DNA from 3 places in the Bradyrhizobium sp. USDA 4486 genome. Region 1 is predicted to be linked to each of the others. Evidence: predicted binding sites of a transcription regulator. Region 1 holds the regulator's gene; each other region holds the start of a gene.
What was found. The regulator HrcA, encoded in region 1, represses chaperone genes, less so after heat shock. The targets are predictions, from matches to a motif close to GTTAGCACTCNCNNNNNGNGAGTGCTAAC.
Positions count from the first base shown of each region.

Region 2: ACVWY3_RS35080 (co-chaperone GroES) is a predicted target of HrcA. The motif match lies at 7,952-7,980, and genes of this name have one in related genera.
Region 3: ACVWY3_RS06490 (co-chaperone GroES) is a predicted target of HrcA. The motif match lies at 3,619-3,647, and genes of this name have one in related genera.

Region 1 is NZ_JBSRZV010000001.1:6,381,322-6,391,037, forward strand. Features, by position in the region: gene pncA (bifunctional nicotinamidase/pyrazinamidase) at 1-701, shown strand, start outside; gene grpE (nucleotide exchange factor GrpE) at 833-1,450, opposite strand; gene hrcA (heat-inducible transcriptional repressor HrcA) at 1,560-2,648, opposite strand; gene rph (ribonuclease PH) at 2,819-3,532, shown strand; gene rdgB (RdgB/HAM1 family non-canonical purine NTP pyrophosphatase) at 3,543-4,178, shown strand; gene hemW (radical SAM family heme chaperone HemW) at 4,195-5,379, shown strand; gene ACVWY3_RS30105 (penicillin-binding protein activator) at 5,499-6,734, opposite strand; gene rsmI (16S rRNA (cytidine(1402)-2'-O)-methyltransferase) at 7,079-8,029, shown strand; gene ACVWY3_RS30115 (YraN family protein) at 8,016-8,417, shown strand; gene gshB (glutathione synthase) at 8,428-9,372, shown strand.
Region 2 is NZ_JBSRZV010000001.1:7,422,565-7,432,280, forward strand. Features, by position in the region: partial or broken gene ACVWY3_RS35055 (ABC transporter ATP-binding protein/permease) at 1-1,626, opposite strand, end outside; gene ACVWY3_RS35060 (L-lactate permease) at 1,945-3,609, shown strand; gene ACVWY3_RS35065 (META domain-containing protein) at 3,844-4,242, shown strand; gene ACVWY3_RS35070 (hypothetical protein) at 4,404-5,615, opposite strand; gene groL (chaperonin GroEL) at 5,761-7,392, opposite strand; gene ACVWY3_RS35080 (co-chaperone GroES) at 7,565-7,861, opposite strand; gene ACVWY3_RS35085 (hypothetical protein) at 8,175-8,696, shown strand; gene ACVWY3_RS35090 (protein phosphatase CheZ) at 8,880-9,665, opposite strand.
Region 3 is NZ_JBSRZV010000001.1:1,333,791-1,343,506, reverse strand. Features, by position in the region: gene ACVWY3_RS06510 (NupC/NupG family nucleoside CNT transporter) at 1-825, shown strand, start outside; gene ACVWY3_RS06505 (rhomboid family intramembrane serine protease) at 852-2,063, opposite strand; gene ACVWY3_RS06500 (cupin domain-containing protein) at 2,286-2,813, opposite strand; gene ACVWY3_RS06495 (usg protein) at 3,006-3,293, opposite strand; gene ACVWY3_RS06490 (co-chaperone GroES) at 3,690-4,004, shown strand; gene groL (chaperonin GroEL) at 4,050-5,690, shown strand; gene ACVWY3_RS06480 (S26 family signal peptidase) at 5,758-5,913, opposite strand; gene ACVWY3_RS06475 (LysR family transcriptional regulator) at 6,071-6,904, opposite strand; gene ACVWY3_RS06470 (cysteine hydrolase family protein) at 7,034-7,627, shown strand; gene ACVWY3_RS06465 (glutathione binding-like protein) at 7,640-8,263, shown strand; gene ACVWY3_RS06460 (DUF2778 domain-containing protein) at 8,342-9,406, opposite strand.

The DNA.
Region 1 (9,716 bases):
TGGCGGCGCTTGGAACGACGGCGCTCGTGGCTCTCACTCCGACCGCACTTTTCGCAGCGGCATCGATCAAGCCGGACGACACCTCCGCGCTGCTCGTGATCGACGTGCAGAACTGCTTCCTGCCCGGCGGCAGCCTTGCGGTGAAGGAGGGCGAGCAGGTGGTGCCCGTCATCAACAGAATCGCGAAAGGTTTTGCGAATGTGGTGATGACGCAGGATTGGCACACGCCCGGTCACATCTCGTTCGCCTCGGTGCATTCCGGCAAAAAGCCGTTCGAGACCATCGATCTTCCTTACGGCAAGCAGGTGCTGTGGCCCGATCATTGCGTACAGGGCACCGACGGCGCGGCGCTGTCGAAGGACCTTAATATCCCGCACGCCGAGCTCATCATCCGCAAGGGCTTTCACAAGGACGTCGACAGCTACTCGGCCTTCCTCGAAGCCGACGGCAAGACCTCGACGGGTCTGGCCGGCTATCTGAAGGCGCGCAAGATCAAGCGCGTCTTCGTTGTGGGATTGGCGACAGATTTCTGCGTCGCATGGACCGCACTAGACGCGCGCAAGGCTGGCTTCGAGGTCTACGTGGTGGAAGACGCCTGCCGCGGCATCGACACCCAGGGCTCGCTGGCAAAAGCCTGGGCCGATATGGCCAAGGCCGGCGTGAAGCGGATCCAGTCGGCGGATATCGCGGTGAGTGCGTAGGCTTCACGCAGTCATTCCGGGGCGACGCGAAGCATTTAACTCAGGTGCGCAATTGCGCGCCTGAGACCCTCGAGATTCCGGGTTCAGCCCTGCGAGCCGCCCCGGAATGACGCTTCGCCCATTTTCGCCGCTCAGTTCGGCGCGTCGCTCGACTCGTTGTTGTTCGCGGCCGGCGCGGCCTTCGCGCCGCCTTTGGCCACGCCGACGAGAGCCGGACGCAGCACGCGCTCGCCGATGGTGTAGCCGGCCTGCACGACCTGCACCACGGTGCCCGACGGCACCGACGCATCCGGCACTTCGAACATCGCCTGCTGGAAGTTCGGGTCGAACTTCTGGCCCTGCGGATCGAACTTCTTCACGCCGTGCTTCTCCAGCGCGTTGAGCAGCGAGCGCTCGGTGAGCTCGACGCCCTCGATCAGCGAGATCAGGCCGGGATCGGCCGCCGCCCGCGCCTCGGCCGGAACGGCATCCAGCGCGCGCTGGAGATTGTCGGCGATGTCGAGCACGTCGCGGGCAAAGCCGGTGATGCCGTAGAGGCGGGCGTCGGCGACCTCCTTGGTGGTGCGCTTGCGCAGATTCTCCATCTCGGCCAGCGTCCGCAGCATGCGGTCGCGCGCTTCGGCAGCTTCCTTCTGCAAGGTCTCGACCGAACCCGGCTCGGGATCGTCGGGCATGACGTAGGGCTTTGACACCACGGGCTCGCCGGTCGGCGCGGTCGTGTCTTCGGGTTGCCGGTCTCGATCGTTCATCGGCTCAAATCTCGAACTGGTTTCCAAGGATTGTTAGCAAGGATTGTTGGGCCGGATATCGTGCCTAAGCGCGCGAAAATCAAGCGCCCGTGATCGGCGCAAATGCCGGTCAGCCCCCCAGGAGACGGCTGACGATGCGGGCGGCGTAGTCCACGGTCGGGATGACGCGGGCATAATTCAGCCGCGTCGGCCCGATCACCCCCAAAACGCCGACGATATGACCGGCGGCATCGCGATAGGGCGAGATGATCGTGGAGGAGCCGGACAAGGAAAACAGCTTGTTCTCCGAACCGATGAAGATGCGCACGCCCTCGGCGGTCTCGGCGCGGCCCAGCAGGTCGATGACGCCGCGCTTGGTCTCGAGATCGTCGAATAGGAGGCGAACCCGCTCCAGATCCTCCAGCGCGTGCAGATCCTCGAGCAGATTGGCGTGGCCGCGCACGATGAGCTGGCGGTCTTCGTTCTCGCCGCCGGACCAGCTCGCAAGTCCAGCCGAGATCACCTTCTGCGTCAGCTGATCGAGCTCGGCGCGAGCTTCCCCCAGCGCGGTTTCGAGCTCAAGGCGAGCCTCGGCGAGCGTCCGGCCGCGGATGCGCGCATTGAGGAAATTGCCGGCCTCGGTGATCGCCGAGGAGGGAACTCCGGGCGGCAGCGTCAGCACGCGGTTCTCGACCTGGCCATCTTCGCCGACCAGGATCACCAGCGCCTTCTCCGGTTCCAGGCGGACGAATTCGATATGCTTCAGCCGCGCATTTAATTTTGGCGTCAGCACCACGGCAGCGGCACGGGTCAGGCCCGACAGCCGCATCAAAGCCTGGTCGAGCGCCGCCTCGACCGACTGCGCCTCGCCGACGGAGGAGAGCTGGCTCTGGATCGACTGCCGCTCGGCCTCGTTGAGATCACCGACCTGCATCAGGGCATCGACGAAGAAGCGCAGGCCGAGTTCCGTCGGCAGCCGGCCGGCGGAGGTGTGCGGGGCATAGATCAGGCCGAGCTGTTCCAGATCGGCCATGACGTTGCGGACCGAGGCCGGCGACAGCGGCATGGCGATCAGCCGCGAAATATTCCGCGAGCCGACGGGCTCGCCGGTCGCGAGATAGCTTTCGACAATTTGACGAAAGATATCGCGGGAACGCTCGTTGAGCTGGGCGAGGCCTGCGCGCGGCGCGATCAGATGGATCGGATCGTGATGGGCCACAGACGGTAACTCCTCTCAGATGCTCATAATTTGTCCATCCTCGACGCGTCTGACAAGCGTGGCATTTGCGGGGTGGAAAACCGGGGGCGAATAAGGCCTTGCCGCCCACCCTCACCCCACCTACAAGCACCGCGAACAGCCCTTTTCCGTGAGTTTTTGGAGGATTTCCCATGCGGCCAAGCCGCCGTGCGCCCGACGAATTGCGCCCCGTGACGCTGGAGCGTGGCGTGGTCAAATATGCGGAAGGCTCGTGCCTGGTGAAATTCGGCGACACCCATGTGCTGGTCACCGCCACGTTGGAGGACCGCCTACCGCCATGGTTGAAGGGCCAGGGCCGCGGCTGGGTCACCGCCGAATACGGCATGCTGCCGCGCGCGACGTCGGAACGCACCCGCCGTGAGGCCTCTGCCGGAAAACAAAGCGGCCGGACCGTCGAGATCCAGCGCCTGATCGGCCGCTCGCTTCGCACCATCGTCGATCTCGAGGCGCTCGGTGAGCGCCAGATCACGGTCGATTGCGACGTGCTCCAGGCCGACGGCGGCACCCGCACGGCCTCGATCACCGGCGCCTGGGTCGCGCTCGCCGATTGCATCAACTGGATGAAGGCGCGCAACATGATCAAGGCCAATGTGCTGCGCGACAACGTCGCTGCGATCTCCTGCGGCATCTACAACGGCACGCCGGTGCTCGACCTCGACTATGCCGAGGATTCGGAAGCAGAAACCGATGCCAATTTCGTCATGACCGGCGACGGCCGCATCATCGAAGTGCAGGGCACCGCGGAACGCGAGCCGTTCACGCAGGACGAGTTCCTGAAGCTGATCGCCCTGGCGCAGAAAGGCATCGCGCGTCTGGTGGACTTGCAGAAACTGGCCGTGGCGTAGTCAATAAGCCATGCACCGCCGAATCACTGGAAAGCTCGTCATCGCGACCCACAATCCCGGCAAGCTCGCCGAGATGAAGGAGCTGCTCGCGCCTTACGGCATCGAGGCGGTGTCGGCCGGTGAGCTCGGTCTGGGCGAGCCCGACGAGACCGGCAACGACTTCCGCAGCAACGCCGCGCTCAAGGCGATCGCAGCGGCAAAGGCGACCGGGCTTCCCGCATTCGCCGATGATTCCGGCATCGTGGTCGACGCGCTCGACGGCGCGCCCGGCATCTACAGCGCGCGCTGGGCCGGACCCAGCAAGGACTTCGCCGCAGCCATGGCGCAGATCGAGCGTCTGCTGCAGGAGCGTGGCGCGACCACGCCCGACAAGCGCGCCGCGCATTTCGTCTCCGCGCTTTGCGTCGCCTGGCCCGACGATCATCTCGAAGAGGTCGAGGCGCGCGTCGACGGCACGCTGGTGTGGCCGCCGCGCGGGAGTGCCGGTTTCGGCTACGATCCGATGTTCCTGCCGAACGGACACGATCGCACCTTCGGCGAGATGACCAGCATCGAGAAGCACGGCCTGCCGCCGCTCGGCCTCGGCCTGTCGCACCGCGCCCGCGCCTTCGTGAAACTGGCGGAGATCTGCCTTGAGCCGCGCTAGAGCGTTTTCGAGCGAAGTGGATACCGGTTCGCGCCAGGAAAACGCGTCAAAACAGGAATCTGAAGCCTTCGGCGTCTACGTGCACTGGCCGTTCTGCCTGTCGAAGTGCCCCTATTGCGACTTCAACAGCCATGTCCGCCACGCCGCGATCGACGAGCCGCGGTTCGCTTCCGCTTTCGCGCGCGAGATCGCAACGACGGCCGAGCGCGCGCCCGGCCGTGAGGTCACCTCGATCTTCCTCGGCGGTGGCACGCCGTCATTGATGCAGCCCGCCACTGTCGGCGCCGTGCTCGATGCGATCGGCAAGCACTGGTCCGTTGCCGACGATGTCGAGGTCACGCTGGAGGCGAACCCGACCAGCGTCGAGGCCACACGCTTCGCCGGCTATCGCACGGCGGGCGTGAATCGCGTTTCGCTTGGCGTGCAGGCGCTCGACGATGCCTCGCTGAAGGCGCTTGGCCGCTTGCACAGCGCACGCGAAGCGCTCGATGCCGTCGCCATCGCGCGCCGCTCGTTCGAGCGCTATTCGTTCGACCTGATCTACGCCCGCCCCGACCAGACGCCGGCGATGTGGGCCGACGAGCTGCGGCACGCGATCGATGAAGCCGCCGAGCATCTGTCGCTCTATCAACTGACGATCGAGGAAGGCACGCCGTTCTTCGGCCTGCACCAGGCTCGCAAGCTGAAAACGCCGGACGAAGCGGTCGCGCGCGCGCTCTACGACGTGACGCAGGAGACCTGCGACAGGCTCGGCCTGCCCGCCTACGAGATCTCCAACCACGCGCGGCGCGGTGCCGAGTGCCGGCACAATCTGGTGTACTGGCGGGGCGCGGAATATGCCGGCATCGGCCCGGGCGCACATGGCCGCCTCGATATCGACGGCGTGCGCCATGCCACTGCCACGGAGAAACGTCCCGAAGCCTGGCTGCTGCGGGTCGAAACCAACGGTCACGGCGTCGTCACCGACGATCTCCTCAACAGCGAAGAACGGGCCGACGAATTTTTGCTGATGGGATTGCGCCTCGCCGAGGGCATCGACCCCGACCGTTACAGAGCCCTGGCCGGCCGTCCACTCGACGCCGGCCGCATCGCGCTGCTGCGCGAGGAAGGCGCGATCACGGTCGACGCGACGGGACGTTTGCGCGTGACGAGCAGCGGATTCCCGGTGCTGGATGCGGTGGTCGCCGATTTGGCGGCGTAACGAGCTCTCGTAGGGTGGGCAAAGCGAAGCGTGCCCACCCATTCCATGCGATTTAGCTGAGAGATGGTGGGCACGGCGCAAGTGCGCCTTTGCCCACCCTACGGCGCCTTCGTCCTGAGCTACGCTCCAAAGCTCTTCGGCGAACCCGCCACCGCAACGCCACCGCCGGTCGTCACCTTCATCACCGCGAGGCCCCGTTCATTGGTACCATCCGCGCGGAAGCGGAACAGGCCGTCAATGCCGGCAAAGCCTGAGGGGTTGGTGAGCACGTCGGCCGAGAATCGCGTGGTGCCCTGGGTGCGCGCGAGCGCGGCGACGAGGGCGACGGCGTCATAGGCGAGTGTCGCGGTGCGGATCGGCTCGGCGCCGTATTTGGTGCGATAGCGGCCGGAGAACGCGCGGAAGCCGGCCGGATCCGGTGCGGCATAGAGGCCGCCTTGCAAGTTTTGGCTGGCATAGACGCGCGGATTGTCCCACAGCCCTGTGCCGAGCAGCTGGATGTTGCGCAAATTCGCGCCGGCCGCGGTCATCGCATCGGCCACCGCGACGACGGCATCGCCGTCGTCGGCAATGAACAGCGCATCGGCACTGCCGAGCTGCTGCGCCACGGTGCGCGCCGGGGTGGCGCGATCCGCACCATATCTTTCGAAGACGACGACGCGTCCGCCACGCCGCGGCACCGCTGCCTTCACTGCGGCCTCGACGACATTGCCATAGGCATTGTCGGGCACGAGCACGGCGACGGAGCGCTTCCCGATGCTGGCGGAATATTCAATGATCCGGTTGACGTCGGACTCCGGCAGGAAGCTCAGCAGATACACGCCGCGGCCGGCGATGCTGGAATCGGTCGAGAACGCGATCACGGAAATGCCGCGCGTGCGCGCGACCTGGGCGACCGCGGGCACGGATTGCGCGAACAGCGGCCCCAGAATGATCTCGGCGCCTTCCTCGACCGCCTGCTGCGCGCCGGCCTGCGCGCCTTGCGGGCTGCCATTGTCGTCCTTGATCAGCAGCTGGATGTTCGGATTCTGGAACTCGGCCAGCGCCATTTCCGCGGCATTGCGCATGGATTGCGCGGCGAGGCCGGCATTGCCGGCGGCCGAGAGCGGCAGGATCACGGCAACCTTGACCCCACCGGTGCCGGCGGTGGTCGCCTGTTGAGGCGGACCGGCCGGCTGGGCCGGCGGCGGGGAGGAGCTGCTGAAGGGATTGGAGAACTGGCTGAGGCTCTGCTGCACGCCGGCGCAGGCCGAGAGCAGGGGGGCGCCGAGCAACAGGCCGAGCGCACTCCGCCGGGTCGCCCCGGACGTTCGGGGCTCCTCAACGGGAGACTTCGGATCACGCGGGCCCAGCATCGCAACTTCTCTTCTGACCAGCGGTCGCCAGCCGGTCACAACATTCACGGCCGCGACGGAAGCCGCGGATTCAGGCATATTGTCGGAAAATAGTTAACCAAAACAAAAGGATAATGACCTCTTAACACGGCCGCACCTTAAGTCCTGGCTGGCTGTCCGCCGACCGTCTCGACAGCGTTTCCGCCGCGAATACGATGTTGAAGCTTCATATCCTCTCACGCGTGCCCTGGTGAATCACATTCCTGTCCTTCTCCGCCCCACCAAGTCAAATCTTGGGCTTGGCCGCGATCTTTTTCGGAGAACCGGTTCCCAGCCCCGAGGATCATGCCTAAGTTCGATTCATTATGCGCGCAAAGCCGGCCCCGATAAATCCGCCTGAAGGCCCAGACGCCGCTCCGCGCGGTTTCTCCATCGACGCCCATCGGCTTCCGGCCGCGAAGGCGGCGCCGGGTCTGTATCTGGTCGCAACCCCCATCGGCAATCTCGGCGATATCACGCTACGGGCGCTCCAGACGCTCGCAGGCGTCGACGTCATCGCCTGCGAGGACACAAGGATCACGCGACGGCTCACCGAGCGCTACGATATCTCCGCGCAGCTCAAGCAATATCACGAGCACAACGCCGAGGCCGCGCGCCCAAAAATCCTGGAGGCGCTTGCGGGGGGCGGCTCGGTCGCGCTGGTGTCGGACGCCGGCACGCCGCTGATCTCCGATCCCGGCTACAAGCTGGTGCGCGACGTCTGCGCCGCCGGCCACGCTGTCTATGCGCTGCCGGGTCCGTCCTCGGTGCTGGCTGCGCTATCGGTCGCCGCGCTGCCGACCGATCGCTTCTTCTTCGAAGGTTTCTTGCCGGCCAAAACAGCCGCGCGAAAATCGCGTCTTGCCGAGCTCGCCCGCATCGATGCAACGCTCGTGATGTTTGAATCCGGCAACCGCGTGCAGGATACGCTGGCAGATCTCGCCGAGATCATGGGCAGCCGCGAGGCCGCGATCTGCCGCGAGCTGACCAAGCTGCACGAGGAGATTTCGCGCGCGAAGCTCGACGAGCTGGCGCGTGACGCCGACGGGCTGGAGACGCGCGGCGAGTTCGTGCTGGTGATCGCGCCGCCAGCGGCCGGCGCCGAGGTGCTGACGCCGGATGCGCTGGACGATCTCCTCCGCGAGCAGCTGGCCGCGCACAGCGTCAAGGATGCGGTTGCGCATGCGGTCGCGCTCTCGGGCCGGCCGAAGCGCGAGGTCTATGCCCGCGCGCTCGAGCTTGCGAAAAACCTGCGGGGCGGTGATGGCCAAGACTAGGGGCGATGCGGAACCGAAAGTCGCCTCGCCCGAGCGCGTCGCGGCGTTCCGCACCGGCATCTCCGCCGAGAGCCGCGCCGCCGCCTATCTCATGGCCAAGGGTTACCGCATCCTGGCCAAGCGATACCGCACGGCGCATGGCGAGATCGATCTCGTCGCCCGCCGCTGCAATTTGATCGCCTTCGTCGAGGTCAAAGCGCGCGCTAGCCTCGATGATGCCGCCTATGCGGTCACCCCGCGCCAACAGCAGCGCATCATCGACGCCGCGCAAGGCTGGCTCGTGGCGCATCCCGAGCATGCCGAATTCGAATTGCGATTCGACGCCATGCTGATTGCGCCGCGCTCACTTCCGCGCCATGTGTTGGCGGCATTCGACGCCTCGACCTGAAAGGCAGACCATGAAACTCAACGTCGCCGTCCAGATGGACCCCATCGCCCGCATCAACATCAAGGGCGATTCCACCTTCGCGCTGCTCCTGGAGGCGCAGAAGCGCGGTCACGGCCTGTCCTATTACACTCCCGACAAGCTTTCGATGGTCGGCGACGAGATCGCGGCGCCGGTCCAGCTGCTCACGGTGCGCGACGAGCCCGGCGACCATTTCACCCTCGGCGAGCCCAAGCGCGAGGCGCTCAACGGCTTTGATGTGGTGCTGCTGCGCCAAGACCCCCCGTTCGACCTCGCTTACATCACCTCGACGCACTTCCTGGAGCGCATCCATCCGAAGACGCTGGTGGTCAACGATCCCGCCTCGGTGCGCAATGCGCCGGAAAAGCTGTTCGTGATGAACTTTCCGCAGCTGATGCCGCCGACCCTGATCTCGCGCGATCTCGACGAGATCAACGCATTCCGCGACAAGCATGGCGCCGTCGTGATGAAGCCGCTGCACGGCCATGGCGGCGCGGCGGTGTTCCGCGTGATGCCGCAGGACATGAATTTCGGTTCGCTGTTCGACATGTTCTCGGTGACGTTCAAGGAGCCCTGGGTGATCCAGCAATTCATCCCCGAGGTGAAGCACGGCGACAAGCGCATCATCCTGGTCAACGGCGAGTTCGCCGGCGCGGTGAATCGCGTGCCGGCTACCGACGATCTCCGCTCCAACATGGTGCGCGGCGGCGCGGCCAAGGAGACCGAACTCACGCCGCGCGAGCGCGAGATTTGCGCGACGATCGGTCCGGCGCTGCGCGAGCGCGGCCTGTTGTTCGTCGGCATCGACGTCATCAACGGCAATCTCACCGAGATCAACGTGACCTCGCCCACCGGCATCCGCGCCATCGCGCGGCTCGGCGGCCCTGACGTCGCGGCGAAGATCTGGGACGCGATCGAGCAGAAGCGAACGAAATAAGGCTCTGCCATGACTGCGCTGGGGAGCCCGCGATCTCTCGCCATCGGCGTCCCGGACAAGCGAAGCGCCGGTCCGGGGCCCGTACACAGGGCGTGCTTTGGCGAAGACTAGTCGTGGGTACTTCTATGTTCTACAGCAGAGAGATCACGCGGTATGGGTCCCTGCGTTCGCAGGGACGACACCGATGTTGTGGCGCGCTGCTGCGATCTCGCTGTCATCACGGGATGCCATCACGCATCCATCACTAACCACCCGTTCACCAAGACGCCTTGCGCCTCGTGCGAACGCAGGAGCGCACCGCGTGAAACTACGGGGCCGCTGGCCGACCGGATAACGCGGCGTTC
Region 2 (9,716 bases), 1.0 Mb from region 1:
TCGCCTGTGGCAGCTTCTCCGCGAGCAGCCGGTACAGCCGGGCGCCTCGGAGGGTTCGTCCAGCGACGCGGTGGCCTCGTCCAGGAACAGATAGTCCGGCGCATGGAGCAGCGCGCGGGCGAGCCCCAGCCGCTGTTGCTCGCCGAGCGATAGGATCCGGTTCCAATGACCGTCCTCGTCGAGCCGTTTGGCCAGCCGCGGCATGCCGACCGCGTTGAGCGCTTCCGCGATCTTCTCGGGCGCGACCGTGCCGTGTTCGGCCGGATAGATCACTGCGTCGCCGAGCGGGCCGATTGGAAAATACGGCCGCTGCGGCAGCATCATCAGTCTGGCCTTCTCGGGAATGGCGATGGTCCCGGTGCCGAATGGCCAGATGCCGGCGATCGCCCGGAACAATGTCGACTTGCCGGCGCCGGATGGCCCGCTCACCAGCACCCGCTCCGCCGGCTCGACCGTGAAGGCATCGGCGCTGACCAGCGGCTCGCCGTTTGGCAGCTCCACCAGCAAGCGTGCAAGGGTGATTGCCTTGCCACTCGACCGCGCGACGCCGATGGTCGGCTCGCGCGCGGTGACGGTGGCGGCGGAGCTGACCGACATCTCGAAGCCGTCGAGACGGGCGACGATGGCGCGCCATTCGGCGAGCGAGCGGTAGGCTGTGACGAAGAAGGACAGCGCATCCTGCACGCTGCCGAAGGCCGAGCCGGTCTGCATCATGTCGCCGAGCTGGATGCGTTTGGCGAAGTAGGCCGGAGCGACCACGACGTAGGGAAAGATCGTTGCCGCCTGACCGTAGCTAGCCGTGAAGGCGGTGAGGCGCTTGGTCCGGCTCATGATCGCGTACCAGTTGGCGATGACGGAGCCGAAGCGGTGCAGCAGATGCCCCCGCTCCGCGCTCTCACCCCTCAACAGTGCGATCTGCTCGGAATTTTCGCGCACGCGGATCAGGTTGAAGCGGAAGTCGGCTTCAAAGCGCTGCTGCTCGAAATTGAGGTTGATCAGCGGAGCGCCGATCCAGTGCGTCAGTCCCGTGCCCAGGATCGCATAGACCAGCGCACACCAGACCAGAAAACCCGGGATGACGAAATCGGTGCCGTAGATGTGCAGGGGGGCCTTGTTGGACAGACCCCAGAGGATGACGACGAACGAGGCCAGCGTCACGATCGACGACAGCAGACCGAGGCCAAGGACGAGCGTCTGCTCGACGAAGTTCTTGACGTCCTCGGTGATGCGCTGGTCCGGGTTGTCGGCCGGATCACCCTTGAGCTGCATGCGGTAATGCGTGGCACCGTCCAGCCATTCGCCGAGATAGTGTTGCGTCAGCCATCGCCGCCAGCGGATCTGGAGCCACTGGTTCAGGTAAAGCTTGTAGACGGCCAGGGCGACATAGGTGAAGGCAAGGCCAAGGAAGATCCAGACCTCCATGACGAACGCGTTGAGATCGTAGGCTTGGAGTGCGCTGTAGAACCGGTTCTGCCATTGATTGAGCAGCACGTTGATCGCCACCAGCGTCAGCTCCATCGCGATGACGACGCCAAGCAGGCCGCGGCCGGCCCATTTGTCTTCCGATCGGAAATACGGACCGGCGATTCGCCAGACGACCGCGAGCGTGGCGCTGATGTTCTTCACAGAGCAGGATCTCCTCGAGGGGGTGTGCACAAATGCCGGGAGCCAAATGGCTGCGGCGATGGCGGAAATTGGCTGCGCTTAGACTAAAGTCGCAGGTTCTGCAATTTGCGTTGGCTTGTCGCGGCTTGCAACCTTAGCATGGGCTTCAACGGCGCGGGGTGGGGGCCTCCAGTATTTCGCGAGCTTGTGAGCGGGCGGGAACCGCCGCAAATTGCGAGGAATTCACGTCCAGCTCGGGGGTTATCTTCCCAGCGTCAAGCAGGCTTGGCCGTCCACGCAAGGCCGCCTGCCGCAACACATGCGTGGGGGAGGAAGACCATGTGGAATCAAATCTATGATCCGCTGCACAGCCCCGTGCTGTCGACGATCGCCGCGGCGGTGCCCGTCGTCACGCTGCTGGTCCTGATCGCGAGCGGCCGCGTCCAGGCGCATATTGCGGCCGTCATCGCCGTGATCGTGACCAACCTGATCACGATCTTCGTCTTCACCATGCCGGCGAACATGTCGATCCGCGCCTCGATCCTCGGCATCGTGACCGGCTTCTTTCCGATCGGCTGGATCGTCCTCAACGTCATCTTCCTGTACCAGGTGACGGTCTCGACCGGGCGCTTCGAGCTGCTCAAGCGCGCGGTCGGTGGCGTCACCGAGGACCGGCGGCTGCAATTGCTGCTGATCGCATTCTCGTTCGGCGCCTTCTTCGAAGGCGCCTCGGGCTTCGGCACCCCGGTCGCAATCACCGGCGCCGTGCTGATCGGCCTCGGCTTCTCGCCGCTCGCGGCATCCGGCCTGTCGCTGATCGCCAACACCGCGCCGGTGGCTTACGGTGCACTGGGCACCCCGATCCAGGGCCTTGCCTCGGTGACCGGGCTCGATCCCTACATCTTAGGTGCGATGGTCGGCCGGCAATTGCCGTTCTTCTCGCTGATCGTGCCGTTCTGGGTGGTGTGGGCGTTCGCGGGCTGGAAGGGCATGAAGGACGTCTGGCCGGCGATCCTGGTCACCGGCGTATCGTTCGCGATCCCGCAATTCGTGATCTCGAACTTCATTAATCCCTGGATCGTCGACATCGGCGCATCGCTGATCTCGATGGGCGCGCTGATCCTGTTCCTGCGGGTGTGGCAGCCGCGGCAGCTCTGGCTGTCGCCGGCCCTGCGCGGCCACGATGAATCGGCCGCGACCATGGCGGCGGCAAGACCACTGGACAAGACGCCGCTGACCCAGAGTGAGCTGTTCAGCGCACTGCTGCCGTGGATCATCGTCTGCGTCGTGATGCTGATCTGGGGCAACGGCGCCTTCAAGAGCTGGGCGAATTCGATCTTCACTTGGAACTATCCGGTGCCCGAGCTGCACCAAATGATCAACAAGATGCCGCCGGTCGCGCCCGGACCGACCAAGGAGAGCGCAGTCTTCAGCTTCACCTATCTGTCCTTCACCGGCACCGGCATGCTGATCGCGGCGATCATCTCCGGCTTCCTGATGGGCGTCGGTCCCGGCCGGCTCCTGACCGAGTACGGTCGCACCATCCGGCTGTGCGCGATCTCGCTGATCACGATCTCGGCGATGCTCGCGATCGGCACGCTGACGCGGCTGTCCGGCGTCGACGCCACACTCGGTCTCGCCTTCGCCGCAACCGGCGTGCTCTATCCCTTCTTCGGCACGCTGCTCGGCTGGTTGGGCGTGGCGCTGACGGGATCGGACACCGCCTCCAACGTGCTGTTCGGCAACCTTCAGAAGATCACCTCCGAACAGCTTGGCCTGTCGCCGGTGCTGATGGCGGCGGCGAACTCGTCCGGCGGCGTGATGGGCAAGATGATCGACGCGCAATCGATCGTCGTCGCCTCCACCGCCACTAACTGGTACGGCCATGAGGGTACGATCCTGCGCTTCGTGTTCTGGCACTCGATCGTGCTGGCCTGCCTCGTCGGTGTGCTGGTGACGTTGCAGGCCTATGTCTGGCCGTTCACGGCGCTGGTCCTGAAATAGCCACACCGGTTTCGCGGCAAATCCCCGCGGGGGTCGTCCCCACGCGGGGATTTTTGCATCTCAAGCATGATCCGGAAAAGTGCGCAGCGGTTTTCCGCGAAGATCATGCTCAAACAACGGTCCAAAGCGCGATGACGATTCTTGCCAATCTCGTCGCGCTAGTGCGGGCGAACCTTCTCAATGGCGCCGCCGTCTTATAGAAGGTGCCGCAAATCAGGTCGGTCGAGAGGTGCCATGGTTTCGTTCAAGCTGGTGGTGTGTGCGGCGGTTGCAATGCTCGCCGCGTCCGGCCTCGCGCGCGCCGAGGAGGGATTTCCGTTCGGCACCGAGATGACGCTGGAGGCGCTGCCGCAAGCAGGCTCGAAGCGGATTCCGAACATCGAGATCGGCGACAATGGCGAGGTCGTGCTGGAGCTCTGGTGCAAAGGCGGCAAGGGCCAGTTCTCGGTCGCCGGCAACACCGTGATCTTCGTGCCGGGCCAGATCCAGGATCGCTCCTGTCCGCCGGCCAAAGCCCAGGCCGACGACGACCTCGTCGCAGCCCTCGGCAGCGTCGAAACCTGGAAGCGCCAGGGCGACGTGCTGACCCTGATCGGCCCGAAGCCGCTGCGGTTTCGCGTCAATGGGAATTAGGTCTCTCGTGTCCCGGACAAGGCGTAGCGCGCAGGCGCTACGACGCAAAGGCTTGCCTCACGTGCAAGCCGGGACCAGTTTCTTATCCGCGACTTCGCTTGTGGCTTCTGGGCCCCGGCTCTGCAGCGCTTTCGCGCTGCGTCCGGGGCACGAGCGTCACGTCACTTCCACACCGACTTGTCGGCGTCCCACCGCTGGCCCTTCAGCTCCCTGGCGAGCGCCTCGATCGAGCCGTTGTCGTCGGGTTGATCGCCTTCCTCCTCGGCGGAAGCTTCATCCGAAAGATTGAGCTTGGCGCCACTGCTCTCATCGGCGGTGGTGATCGCAGGGCTGCCGATCCACAGCATCAGCTTGTCGGTGGTGCCCGGCTTGTCGGGCGAGATCAGGCCTGCGACCTCGATCGTGTCGGTGAGCTCGAGCGCCGGGAAATCCTGGTTCGGCCGCTTGAAGACCAGCTTGAGCTTGCCGGTGGCCGGGTTGAAATTATGCGACACCGGCTTGGCCGCGAGCGTCCTGCTCAGCACGCCGGCGATGGCCGAAGCGAGCTTGTCGCGGTTGACCTTGTCGCCCTCGCGCCAATCGGCGGCGGGAATGCGGATGGTGCGGTCCATCTCGGTCATCCCCGCGGTCCAGCCGGCCGCGGTGACGCCGGGCATCGCCTTGAACTTGCCGAGCAGCGCGGCCGCGCGCTCCGGATCGACCGACATGTTGATGGTCTGCTCGCCGGCGCGCAGCGCGTCGCAGCCAACCGAAAGGCTCGCCAGCGTCACCTCGACATCCTGGCCCTTCAGGCTCTTCAGGAATTCGGTTGCCGCATCCAGCTTGACCTTGACCGCGATCGCCTCCGGCGAGACTTCGGTGAAGTCCTTCGGCTGCGGCGTGATGCCGTCGTCGGAGGTCTGGTTGTCGAGAAACTCTCTCTCGCTGAGATCGGAGTTGTCCGGCGAGGTGACCTCGGTCACCACTGAGCCGATGCTGATCTGACCGCGGAACTCGAACGTGTCTCCGGTCGGCTTGCGCAGCAGCTTGACGCTGACTGGCGCTTTCTCGCTGAGGCTCTGCGTCGTGCCCGTCAAGTTCTGGCCGGCGACCTGGAGATTGACGACGAAGCGGTCCTTGCGCTCGGAATTCTTCGCGACGGGATAGCAGACGTCGAGCACGGCGGATGTGACCGTCTTGCCCTGCCGCGTTTCCTTCAGGATCACGTCGGCATTGCCGTCCATCAGCCCGTCGATCGAGGTGAAATAGCGCGTCTCGGTTCCGCCCGGCGCGGTGGCCTTCGGCGACAGTTTCATCTGCGCGGATGCGATTTCGGGCGAGGCGGCGAGCAGAGCCGCCAAAACAATCGTCAGGCAAACCAGGAGTGTGCGCATCGCCGAAATCCTCGAAGGAACAGAATCGGCCGCCACCGTAATTGGTTTTGGCCGTCCGTTGAATTGCAAAGCGTCAGGGAGAGGATCGGCAAAAAAGAAGGCCGCCCGGAGGCGGCCTTCGTAGGCGCTGCAGTGAAGGAGGGGCTTAGAAGCCACCCATGCCGCCGCCGGCGGGCATCGCGGGTGGAGCTTCCTTCTTCGGCATTTCGGCGACCATCGCCTCGGTGGTCACCAAGAGGCCGGCCACGGAGGAGGCGTCCTGCAGCGCGGTGCGGACCACCTTGGCGGGATCGATGATGCCCTTCTCGACCATGTCGACATAGTCCTCGTTCTGGGCGTCGAAGCCGAAGGTCTCGGACTTGTTCTCCAGGATCTTGCCGACCACGATCGAGCCTTCCACGCCCGCGTTCTCGGAGATCTGGCGGATCGGAGCTTCCAGCGCCTTCAGCACGATGTTGATGCCGGCCTGCACGTCCGCATTGTCGTTGGACAGACGGCCCACCGCCTTCTTGGCGCGGAGCAGCGCGACGCCGCCGCCGGGGACGATGCCTTCCTGCACTGCGGCGCGGGTGGCATTGAGCGCGTCCTCGACGCGGTCTTTCTTCTCCTTGACCTCGATCTCGGTGGCGCCACCGACGCGGATCACCGCGACGCCGCCGGCGAGCTTGGCAAGCCGCTCCTGGAGCTTCTCACGATCGTAGTCCGAGGTGGTCTCCTCGATCTGGGCCTTGATCTGGCCGACGCGGGCCTCGATGTCGGGCTTCTTGCCGGCACCGTTGACGATCGTGGTGTTCTCCTTGTCGATCACCACCTTCTTGGCGCGGCCGAGCATCTTCACCGTGACGTTCTCGAGCTTGATGCCGAGCTCTTCCGAGATCAGCTGGCCGCCGGTGAGGATCGCGATGTCCTCGAGCATGGCCTTGCGACGGTCACCGAAGCCCGGCGCCTTGACAGCGGCCACCTTGAGGCCGCCACGGAGACGGTTGACGACCAGCGTGGCCAGTGCCTCGCCCTCGACATCCTCTGCGATGATCACGAGCGGCTTGCCCGACTGCACCACGGCTTCCAGCACCGGCAGCATGGCCTGCAGCCCCGACAGCTTCTTCTCGTGCAGGAGGATGTAGGCGTCCTCGAGCTCGGCCGTCATCTTCTCGGCATTGGTGACGAAATAGGGGCTGAGATAGCCGCGATCGAACTTCATGCCCTCGACGATGTCGACCTCGGTGTCGAGCGACTTGTTCTCCTCGACGGTGATGACGCCCTCGTTGCCGACCTTCTGCATCGCCTGGGCGATCATCTTGCCGATGGCGGCATCGCCATTGGCCGAGATGGTGCCGACCTGGGCGACCTCGGAGGAGGCGGCGACGGGCTTGGCGCGCTTCTCGATGTCCTTGACCACGGCCTGGACGGCGCTGTCGATGCCGCGCTTGAGGTCCATCGGGTTCATGCCGGCGGCAACCGCCTTGGCCCCTTCGCGCACGATGGCCTGGGCCAGCACGGTCGCGGTGGTGGTGCCGTCGCCGGCGAGGTCGTTGGTCTTGGAGGCGACCTCACGCACCATCTGGGCGCCCATGTTCTCGAACTTGTCCTCGAGCTCGATCTCCTTGGCGACGGTGACGCCGTCCTTGGTGATGCGCGGCGCGCCGAAGCTCTTCTCGATGACGACGTTGCGGCCCTTCGGGCCGAGCGTCACCTTGACGGCGTTGGCGAGAATGTCGACGCCGCGCAGCATGCGATCGCGCGCGTCTCCGGAAAACTTGACGTCCTTGGCAGCCATGGTCTGCAGTCCCTCGTGTTGCGTGATGTGTCTTGTTTCGTGCAGTGCGGCGCTCTCGTCGTCATTGCCGGGCTTGACCCGGCAATCCATGCTGGTGCGAAGAAGGATGGATGCCCGAGTCAGGCCCGGGGCATGACGATGGAGTATTCAGCGGCCGTTCAGGCGGATGGCCTTAGGCCAGCACGCCCATGATGTCCGACTCCTTCATGATCAGGAGCTCCTCGTTGTCGATCTTGACCTCGGTGCCCGACCACTTGCCGAACAGCACGCGGTCGCCGGCCTTGAGGTCGATCGGAATCAGCTTGCCGGCCTCGTCGCGGCCGCCGGGGCCGACGGCGATGACCTCGCCCTGGGACGGCTTTTCCTTGGCGGTGTCCGGAATGATGATGCCGCCCTTGGTCTTTTCCTCGGCGTCGATACGTTTGACCACGACACGGTCATGCAGCGGACGAAATTTGGACTTAGCCATGACGTTTCCCTTTGCAGGCTCACTTCGGAAGTAGTGAAGTCGGTGGGGCGGCGCTGCCGTTCCTCCTCTTCCCGAGGATCGAACGGAGCGCTTAGCAATCGGGCTTTCCGAGTGCTAAGAGTGGCCCGGGAATATGGCTTGGCCGCGATCCTGTCAAGCAAAGGTGGTTAAGCGATTGGTGAGGCGGATATAGGATGGTGGCATTGGAAACTTGGTCGGGGCGCCCGCGTGTTAAAGGACGTCATTGCTCCGGCGGCAGTTTTGCGCTTGGCTGCGGCAGGGGTGCGGCCATGGTCTTGTTCGGGGGAATGCCATGATCAATTCAGCTCGCGCGCGCACGGTCGCCAATCTGGCCGCTGCCTCTGGCCTGGCGTTGCTGCTTGGCGCCTGCGGCGGCGGCATGAGCCTGCCGTCGTTCTCGTCCTCCCAGCCGCCGCCCGAGGCCGAGCCCGGCACCGGTCCTGAAATGCCGGCGACAATCCGTGCCGACGAGATCGTCGGCCGCTGGGGTCTCGCCTCGTTCCAGAACCCGGCCGACCGCGCCCGCACCGAGGCCGCGGCGAGGGCCCAGTGCAAGAACCCTTACGTGATCACCGCCGGCTCCTCCGGCGGCGTGATCATGCATCTGGCCGACCAGGCCACCCCGCAGGAACTGCGGCTGAAGGGCTCGCCCAGCGGCAAGAACTACATTGGACCGGCCGGCCCGACCCCCGGCGAGCAGGACCGCGAGATCGTCTCCTTCGATGGCCGCGTCCTGATCACCCGCTTCATCGACAAGGACGCCGCCACCCGCTACGGCAACATGGTCTACGTCCGCTGCGCGCCACGGGCGTGATTTCTTTCCGTCATTCCGGGGCGCGCGAAGCGCGAACCCGGAATCTCGATGTGGTAGGCTTCCTGCCTTAAAGCTCTGGATCCCGGGTTCGGCTTTGTCGAGCCGTCCCGGAATGACGTCATGGCTAGAACAAAAACGCCGGCCCCTCAGCCGGCGTTTTGCTTTGTTTCGTGTTTCCCGCGCTCAGTCGAACAGCGCGTCGATGTCGTCCTGCGAGGCATGACCGACGTCGCCGGCGAGCTTCGGGCCGTTGAGGAGCTTTTCGTCTTCGCTGCGGTGATCGACCGGCGCCGGCACATGCGCCTTGATCGCGTCGACGCCGCCCCAGATGTCCATCATCGCATTGATGTGCTGCTCGATGAACTTCATCGTGGTCATGACCTTGCTGATGCGCTGGCCGGTCAGGTCCTGGAAGTTGCAGGCTTCGAAGATCGAGATGACACGTTCCTGGATGTCGTCGGCAAGGCGCTTCTGCTGGTCGGCCGAGTCCACCTTGGACATCGCGCTGGCCGCCTGGTCGATCGACTCGGCAGCTTCGAGGATCTGCTGGGTCGCCTGCTCGGTGCCGCCGACGACCGCGCCGAGCTCGCCGTTGACCTTGGCCATCTCGCCGCCATCGAAGCTCTTGCCGTGCAGCGTCGCGATCTCGCGCTTGGTGCGGTCGATGGCATCGTGGATCAGGTCGAGCTCGACCTTCAGCTTCTCGCACTGTTCGATCTGCGCCCGGTAGGTCTCGAGCATGGTGCGCGCTTCGGCAAGCTCATGCGCCGTGGACGCATCGATCGCCGCCATGGCTGCGCTGCCGGACAGCGGGGCAGCCACAACGCCCTTGGCCATCTGTGCGCGGATCGCGCGCAACTCCGCCATGATCTCGCTATGCATCGGGCCCGCCTCTTCGGTTGCGTCAAGAATCGGCATCTCGCCACCGACGATATCTTCGACGCGAAAACGCTTGCGGTGAACAGCCATCAGGATACTCCCCCCACCTCACTCACGCGTCTTTGTAGGCAGAAGCGATTT
Region 3 (9,716 bases), 5.0 Mb from region 1:
GCGGTGGGCCTGTCCACCGCCGCCAATATCTTCCTCGGCATGGTCGAGGCACCGCTGTTCGTGCGGCCGTACCTGAAACAGATGACGCGCAGCGAATTGTTCCTGGTGATGACCGGCGGCATGGCCGGCATCGCCGGAACGGTGCTGGTGCTCTATGCGACGCTGCTGGCACCGCTGATTCCTGACGCCGCCGCGCATTTCGTCATCGCCTCGGTGCTGGGCGCACCCGCCGCGATCCTGGTCAGCCTGATCATGGTGCCGGAGACGAGTGACAGGCGCACCGGCGGCGCGCTGGAGGATCCTGACATGGACGTCGCCAGCGCAATGGACGCGATCGTGAAGGGCACCACCGCCGGCCTCGAGCTGCTGCTCAACATCGTCGCGATGCTGCTGGTGCTGGTGGCGCTGGTCTACCTCGTCAACGCCGCGCTCGGATTACTGCCGGATATCGGCGGCGCCGCGATCTCGTTGCAGCGCCTGCTCGGCCTCGTGATGGCGCCGGTGTGCTGGCTGATGGGTCTGCCCTGGGACCAGGCGATCACCGCCGGCAGCCTGATGGGCACCAAGACCGTGCTCAACGAACTGATCGCCTATGTCGATCTCTCAAAACTGCCGCCCGACGCGCTCGATCCGCGCTCGCGCCTGATCATGCTCTATGCGATGTGCGGCTTTGCCAATTTCGCCAGCCTCGGCATCATGATCGGCGGCCTGGGAGTGATGGCGCCGGAGCGGCGCGAGGAGATCAACGCGCTCGGGCTGAAGTCGATCGTATCGGGGACGTTGACGACGTGTCTGATGGGCGCGGTGGTGGGGGTGCTCGCGTAGGTCGCTCCGCCGTCATTCCGAGGCGCTCAACCGCACAATTTTTGCTTCTGCAAGATGCGACGCACGTCAGCCATCTTGGCGCGGCAGGGTTCGGCCGCCATGGCTTTCGCCTCGCCGGTCCGTCCCTGCACCATCAGCAACACCGCCATCAAACCCTGCGCCCCGGAGCGCACCGGCCCGCCCGCTACATCCGAGGCTGCGAGCGACATGGCGGCCCGCACTTCCACCTCGGCGGCACCGAGATTCTCCTGCTCCAGGAAGTAGACCGCACGGAAAAAATGAGCCCTCGGGTCTTTCGGGTAGCGCGTGACCAGATCGAAGGACCGGGCAGCCATTTCGCCAGCCTTGTCCGGGTATTCCGAGATCCGGACATACTGTCTGGCGTCGGCCATGTAGGACGCAAAATGAGCGGCGGCGAAGCCGGCGCAGATCAGAGATCCGACGCATCCTGCAAGCAACGTCATGCTCGCGCTCCGCGGCAGGCTGTCATAGGAACAGAACAGCAGCCACGGCATGACGGCAAGCGCGCCGCCGGCCAGCGCACCGCCTGCATGGGCAAAATAGTCGACATTGCCGGAGGCGCCAAAGGCAAGCGGCAGCAGTGCGGGAACACCGAAGAAGAGCGACGTCTTCAGCCTCGACATCGTCTGATCGGCGTCCGCTTCGGGATCGAAGCTCGAGACGAACAGCGCGGCGATCAGGCCGGTAATGGCGCCGGACGCACCGACGCCCGGCTGGCCGGGCGCATTGCCGAGGAGCGAGGCGGCCTCGCCGGCTAGCGCACTGGCAACAAAGATCAGCGCAAAGCAGCCACGGCCGATCAGAGGCTCCAACCTGACGCCGACGATGAACAGCGCAATGCAGTTGCCAATGAGGTGCCAATCGCTGCCATGCAGAAGCGGCGCGAGACCGATCCGCCACCACTCTCCCCTTCCAACCACCAGATCATAGCTGGTCGCGCCATAAGCGATCAGCGAGCGGACATCGAGTGAGCCGTCGCGCGCAACGTCGATGGCCAGGCTGCGTTGCAGGGCGAAGATCAGCAACAGACCGAAGATCAGGCCAATGGTGAGGAAGGGGATATCGGCCAGCAGCTTGTTGTCGGCAAAGAGCGTCCCCTCACTGGGCAAGGGCCGAGGAGCGATCGGCGCGGCCACGGGTTGAAGCGATGCGCGTTGAAACGATCCACTTGGTGGTGGCGCCACGACGCCGCGTCGGCCAAAAGTGTTGGTCGCCATGAAAGCATGTCCTGCATGTTCACAGCCCTGAGTTGACGCAAGAGGTGTTTTCGACTGGTTAGCGCCGCCCTCCCGGGCGGCTGAAACCATCCGATCGGTAACTTCGCGGTTTCGCGGATCGGTCGCTTTTTAGCGATCGCTCGGGAACGCTGACGACGTGTTTGCTGGGGGCGGTGGCGTTCGCGCTGCGGGCGCGCCGGAATGACGGCTGAGAGAGCGTGCCTACGCCTTCAACTCGACCGTCCTGAACTCCGCCGGCAAGATCACCTCCAGCAGCTCCGCGTCGTCCGAGTAATCCAAAATCATGTGCTTGATCTTCGGCGGCTGGGTCCAGGCGCTGCCTTCCTTCATCAGGGTCTCGCCCTGCCCCTCCATGTAGGTCCTCACCCAGCCCTTGAGCACGTAGACCATCTGGAATTCGACGTCGTGAAAATGCAGTTTCGACACCTCCGCTGGATTGCACGGACCCTGCAGGCGGATCACATGCGCTTGCGCCAGGCCGTGAGTGGCATCTGCGATGCCGAGGTCGCGGTATTTGGCGTAAGCGCGCAGGCCGTCGGCTTTGAAATCTTCCTCGCGGTGGTGGCTGATGGCGATGCGCTGCTTGGGACGGGCAGGCTTTTTCGGCGCAACCGTGCGGGCTTTCGTCTTCACTGCCTTACGCGCGGGAGATCGCGCAGCGGCTTTGGCGCCGCTCCGCTTCTTCACCGCGGTCTGGACTGCGCTGCGCGATTTCGCCTTCTTGGCCATGGGCCGCCTCCCGTTGTTGTTATGGGAAAAGGCTAGCACAGAACAAGATGCCGTAGGGCGGGCAAAGCGACTTGTCCGCCATTGCTCCAAGAGCGACGGCGGAAGCGTGCCCACCTATGTCAGTTGCGATCGCTGAGAGATGGTGGGCACGGCGCCTACGCGCCTTTGCCCCCTACAAGCCCGGTGCTCGCCTCAATGCAGACGGAACACGCCGTCCACGGAACGCAGTTCGGCGGGTTTGATCAGCTTGGAATGCGCGACCGTGACCGAGTGCAGCGGCCCGTCGAGCTTCTCCTGCCAGAAGGCCAGGAAGTCGGTCAGCGCCGGGAATTTCGGAAACATATCGTAGTTCTGCCAGACATAGGTCTGGAGCAGCGACGGGTGATCCGGCATCCGGTAGAGAATTTGTGCCGTCGTCAGCCCGTAACCCAGCATCTGTTTCCGGAAATCCTCGGAAACGCCCCCAACGCGCAGTCCCATGCCAAACCTCCTTTGCAGGAGCGCATTCGGGAGTGGCTTGATCGGTGCCCCGGGAGCCACCCGGAAACGATGCGCTCACATGAGAGAAATGTGACGCAAACTGACAATCCATCTCAAGCCCAAAAGTTTAACAAGCTGTTGAAATTCAAAGCGTTAGCAGCAGATGCGGCTCCGTGCTAATACGGTCCGCCAACGGCCTCCACGCGGCTCTGCGGCCGGTTAACGATGGTAAAGAATATCTGGCAATCCGCGCTTTCGAGTGCTGATTTTTCTGCTAGAAGCCCTTGCCCCCGCAAAATTCCTGTCCTATTTCAGCGTCGCCCGTGCTAGCACTCACGGGCAACGACTGCTAACAACTCAAAATCCTCAACTCGTGCAAATGTTTAGGAGGACTGCATGAAATTCCGTCCGCTTCACGACCGCGTCGTGGTCAAGCGCATCGACGCAGAAGAGAAGACCGCTGGCGGCATCATCATTCCCGACACTGCCAAGGAAAAGCCCTCCCAGGGCGAAGTCGTCGCTGTTGGCCCGGGTGGCCGCGACGAAGCTGGCAAGCTGACCCCGATCGACCTGAAGGTCGGCGACCGCGTGCTGTTCGGCAAATGGTCCGGCACCGAGGTCAAGATCGACGGTCAGGACCTGCTGATCATGAAGGAGAGCGACGTGATGGGCGTTCTCGAGGTCAGCGATTCCAAGAAGAAGGCGGCTTAAGAGCCCCTCTCCCCTTCCAGTCAACATCCTCAAGGAAAATTCCAGATGGCAGCCAAAGAAGTCAAATTCTCGGTTGAAGCGCGCGACAAGATGCTGCGCGGCGTCGACGTCCTCGCCAACGCGGTGAAGGTCACGCTCGGTCCGAAGGGCCGCAACGTCGTGCTCGACAAGTCGTTCGGCGCTCCCCGCATCACCAAGGACGGCGTCACCGTCGCCAAGGAGATCGAGCTCGACGACAAGTTCGAGAACATGGGCGCCCAGATGGTGCGCGAAGTCGCTTCCAAGTCCGCCGATGCGGCCGGCGACGGCACCACCACCGCCACCGTGCTCGCCCAGGCGATCGTGAAGGAAGGCGCGAAGTCCGTTGCCGCCGGCATGAACCCGATGGACCTCAAGCGCGGTATCGACCTCGCGGTGGAGGCCGTCGTGGCCGACCTCGAGAAGAACTCGAAGAAGGTCACCTCGAACGACGAGATCGCCCAGGTCGGCACCATCTCGGCCAACGGCGACGCCGAGATCGGCAAGTTCCTCGCCGACGCCATGAAGAAGGTCGGCAACGAGGGCGTCATCACCGTCGAGGAAGCCAAGTCGCTCGAGACCGAGCTCGACGTGGTCGAGGGCATGCAGTTCGACCGCGGCTACATCTCGCCCTACTTCGTCACCAACGCCGACAAGATGCGCGTTGAGATGGACGACGCCTACATCCTCATCAACGAGAAGAAGCTGTCCTCGCTGAACGAGCTGCTGCCGCTGCTCGAGGCCGTGGTGCAGACCGGCAAGCCGCTGGTTATCGTCGCCGAGGACGTCGAGGGTGAAGCGCTCGCGACCCTGGTCGTGAACCGTCTCCGTGGCGGCCTGAAGGTCGCGGCCGTCAAGGCTCCGGGCTTCGGCGATCGCCGCAAGGCCATGCTGCAGGACATCGCGATCCTGACCGGCGGCCAGGCGATCTCGGAAGACCTCGGCATCAAGCTCGAGAACGTCACGCTCAACATGCTCGGTCGCGCCAAGAAGGTGATGATCGACAAGGAGAACACCACGATCGTCAACGGCGCCGGCAAGAAGGCCGACATCGAGGCGCGCGTGGCCCAGATCAAGGCGCAGATCGAGGAGACCACCTCGGACTACGACCGTGAGAAGCTCCAGGAGCGTCTCGCCAAGCTGGCGGGCGGCGTCGCGGTGATCCGCGTCGGCGGCGCGACCGAGGTCGAGGTGAAGGAGCGCAAGGATCGCGTTGATGACGCGATGCATGCGACCCGCGCGGCTGTCGAGGAAGGCATCGTCCCGGGCGGCGGCGTCGCCCTGCTCCGTGCCTCCGAGCAGCTCAAGGGCCTGCGCACCAAGAACGACGATCAGAAGACCGGCGTCGAAATCGTGCGCAAGGCGCTGTCGGCACCGGCTCGTCAGATCGCGATCAACGCTGGTGAAGACGGCTCGGTGATCGTCGGCAAGATCCTGGAGAACAAGGCCTACAATTACGGCTTCGACTCCCAGACCGGCGAATATGCCGACCTCGTCAAGAAGGGCATCATCGACCCGACCAAGGTGGTCCGTACCGCGATCCAGAACGCTGCCTCGGTGGCCGCGCTCCTGATCACCACGGAAGCCATGGTCGCCGAGCTGCCCAAGAAGGGCGGCGCCGGCCCGGCGATGCCCCCCGGTGGCGGCATGGGCGGCATGGACTTCTAAGGTCCAACCACCTCGAGACTTGCGAAACCCCGGCAGCGATGCCGGGGTTTTTGTTTATGGCGGTCATTCACCACACCTTCCCGAGCCGCTCCATGTGCGGCTCGCCGTTTTCGTCGAGCGACCACAAGATTCGCGTTACCTTGCCGACGAGATTGTCCATGGGGATGAAGCCCATCGCTGCCATGCGGCTGTCGCTGGAGTTGTCTCTGTTATCACCGAGCACGAAGAAATGGCCCGGCGGAACGGTGAAGACGTTGGTGTTGTCGAGATGGCCGTTGTCGGTGCAGTCATAGGTGACGTAGGACGCGCCGTTCGGCAGCGTCTCACGCCAGCGCCTGACTTTCGTGGCATCGTCGGTCCCGCAGGCCGAGCCGGCGACGTCAACTCCGTGACGTCTCCTGGAAACAGGCCCTCACCCAGTCGATGGTGACGCGTGTCGCGGCGTCGCGCTTGAGATGATTTTGCACGAGCAGCCAGACGTCGCGCGGCTTCGGCAGCAGCGTCGCGCGCAGGCGGCGATCACCGAGCAGGTCCGCGCAAACATATTCCGGCAGCACGCCGCTGGCCTGATGCGCGCGGATCAGGTTGCGGATGACGCGGACGTTGTCGGTGACGCAGCGCGCGCGGGCTTTCCTGGTGCGCAGGAATTGCGTCTCGGGGATGGCGCCGAGCTCGTCCGGATAGGCGCACAACATCGGCTCGCCCTCGGTCGTGACGGGCTCAAAATAGTAAATGCGAATTTCGCCGAGCTTCGAGATCGCGAAATCACCCTTGTCGGGCTTGCGCAGGCGGATGGCGAGATCGGCCTCCCAGCGCGAGAACCTGACGTTCTCGCTCGAGGTGAGGAATTGCAGCGTCAGGCCGGGATTGGCGCGCAGGAACTCGCTCGCGCGCGGCGACAGCACCTCCTCGGCGACCGTGTTGGTGGAGGCGATGCGCAGGCGTCCCACCGGACCTTCGAGGCTCTCACTGAGACGACCGATCTCGGCGGCATGTGCAGCCATCGCCTCGACATGCGCCAGCACCGCTTCGCAACTGCGCGTCGGCCTGCGGGCGCCGTCGGCCGCCTCGAACAGACGGAGACCAAGCGCACGCTCGATGCGTGACAGCCTGCGCCCGACCGTGGTCTCGTCGATGCGCAGCCGCGCGCTGGCGCCGGCATAAGTGCCTTCGTCCCTGACGGCGGCGATGATGCGAAGATCGTCCCAGTTCATCGTTCGAGGCTATATCGCCCCGCGCCTGCCTGCAATATCGCAGCCGCCCGCTGCAATATCCCTGCACAACAGCAGGCATAGCCGGCGCTATGTTCCGAAAGCATCTTGCCTCCGGAGATTTCAGAGATCATGACGACCGCAAAGACCCTGCTGCAGCTCGCCGACGCCGACCTCAACCCAGCGCGTCTTGGCGAGGCCGCACTGGTGCTGATCGACATCCAGAACGAATATCTCGCAGGGCCCCTCGCCCTGCCCGACGCCAAGCCCGCGATCGCGCAGGCTAGCGCCCTGCTGTCACGCGCCCGCGAGGCCGGCTCCGCCATCATCCACATCGCCCATCGCGGCAAGGCGGGCGGCCTGTTCGACCGCAGCGCCGATCGCGGCGCCATCGTCGCCGAACTGAGCCCCGGTGCCGGCGAGCTGGTGATCGAGAAGGAGCTGCCGAACGCCTTTGCGGGCACCGATCTGCAGGCGCGCCTTGCCGCAACCGACAGGAAGAACATCGTGCTGGCCGGCTTCATGACGCATATGTGCGTCTCCTCCACCGCCCGTGCCGCCCTCGACCTCGGCTTTCGCACCACGATCGATGCTGACGCCTGTGCCACGCGCGACCTGCCCGACGGCTTCGGCGGCACGCTCAACGCCCGGACCATCCACGAGGTCGCGCTCGCCGAGTTATCCGACCGCTTCGCGATCATCGCGCGCGGCGACGCGCTGAGATGATGGAGCAACGCGATGCTGCAACTCTATTTCTCGCCGATGGCCTGCTCGCTTGCGAGCCGGATCGCGCTGATGGAAGCGGGCCTCGAGGCGCGCTATCATCTGGTGCAGCTCCAGACCAAGAAGGTCGTTGACGACGGCGATTTCCACAGGATTTCACCGAAGGCCGCGGTGCCGGTGCTGGTGCTGGAGAACGGCGAGCGGCTGACCGAGAGCGCGGCGGTGCTGCAGTACATCGCCGATCTGAAGCCGGAGGCGGGTCTCGCGCCCCGCCCCAGTGAGCCCGACCGCTACCGCCTGCAGGAATGGCTGAGCTTCACCGGCGCCGAGATCCACAAGGCGTTCCTGTTTCCGACCTTCTGGTATCAGGACGACGGCTCGCTGGCGAAGCCGCGGACAAGGATCGTGCAGACGTTGCAGGTGCCGTCAGCGCATCTGACGGAGCGCGAATTCCTGGTCGGCAACAGGTTCACCGTCGCCGATGCGCACCTCGCCTGGGCCTTGCTGCTGCTCCGCCCCGCCGGGATCGACATCGCGCAATGGCCGTCGTTGGCGGCTTATCTTGCGCGCATGCAGGCGCGGCCTGCCATGAAAGAGGCGATCGCGATCGAGATGGCGCTGCGCAAGACGATGACTTGAACGTCCTAAAGCGCATCGCGCTTTGAAAGACCGCTTCGCACTTTGCGCTAACGCGGCCCTCCGGGTCCGGATCAGGCTTTAGTCGACCCGTGCCAGCACCGCGAGCTTGCGGATGCCCTTGTTGCGGTAGGCGTCGAGGAACGCGTAATAGTCCTTGAACGACACGCAGCCGTTGGAGTCGCCGTTCGGCCCAAGCATGAAGGTGTGCGCGAGCAGGCCGTCGCGGCCGTAGATCGCGCTCTCGCCGCCGATCGGGGTCAGGCGCAGCGCCGGCACGCCGTGGAACAGCGCTTCGCGCGGCTTCAGCGTGTAGATGTGCGGCGGCGTCACGCCGCGCATGCGGACTTTCGAGGAGCGCGGATCGTCGAGATTGGAGCCGAGGCCGGAATGCGCCTCGAGCTTGGTGCCATCGGGCAGGTAAACCGTCTTGGCGGTGATGTCGTAGACCGCCGTGTCGCGCTCATAGGGCGGCGCGCCGCCGAACATCGGGTTCTGCTCCTTCGGCGCGATGACGGCGGTCACGCTGGCATCGGCGGAGGCATAGGCGAGCAGCCCGCCGGACGGTTCACGCTTGCCCCAGAGCTTTTCCACCATCGACTGCCGCGGCCCGGTGATCGACATCACCGCGGCCTTGGCGCGGTCGGCGAACGATTTCGGCTTGGCCTCGGGCGCCGGCACGATCTCGGCCGGATCGGCCGAAGCCAGCTGCATCTGTGCATCCGTGGCGCGCTTGGCCTTCGCGGCATCCGCAGTTTTGGCAGGAGCCGCCGGCTTCAGCGCTTCGGCGACCTTGGCGATCACGCTCTGCTTCGGGGCCTCGGCGACCTTGGTCTCAGGCGCGGCACTGGCCGCATTCGACTCCACGCCTTGCGTGGCAGCCGCGGCGAAGCGCTCGTTGAACATCTCGCGCGAGATCGGGGCTGCGACCTGCAAGCGGTCGGGCAGCAGCGCAAAAGCTTCCTTGATGGCCTCGCCCGCCTCGCGCATCGCGACCTTGGGCGCGCGCTTGATCACGGGCTCGTTGTAACCGGCGCTGCCGACGGACGGGTAGACGCTGGCGGCGAAGATGTTGTTGTAGACGGTCCAGCCGGCAAGCACGACGCAGCCGATCACAGCCGCGCCAAGCACGTTTTGGGTGGTCATTTTCCGGGAAGGCTTCCGATGTGAATGCTTGCCAGAATTGTTGGACTTCCGTGCCGCGTTACTCTGCGCAGCGATACTCGTACTCATTCGCCTTGCGTCCAGGACGGTGTCACTCAGTCCCCCTTCGAAGTGCCGCTGGTCACGATCCGGGAACAGCATCTCGCAGGAGGTCGGAGCGTCATTAAGGCGACTTTTAGTTAAATGCGGATTAAGTTCGGGCAGATATGGGGCAACTCGTTAACGCTGTGCCATTTCGAGAAAAACGCCCGCAGAACTACGGACTTAGGCGCGTCTGTTAACCATAATTCTC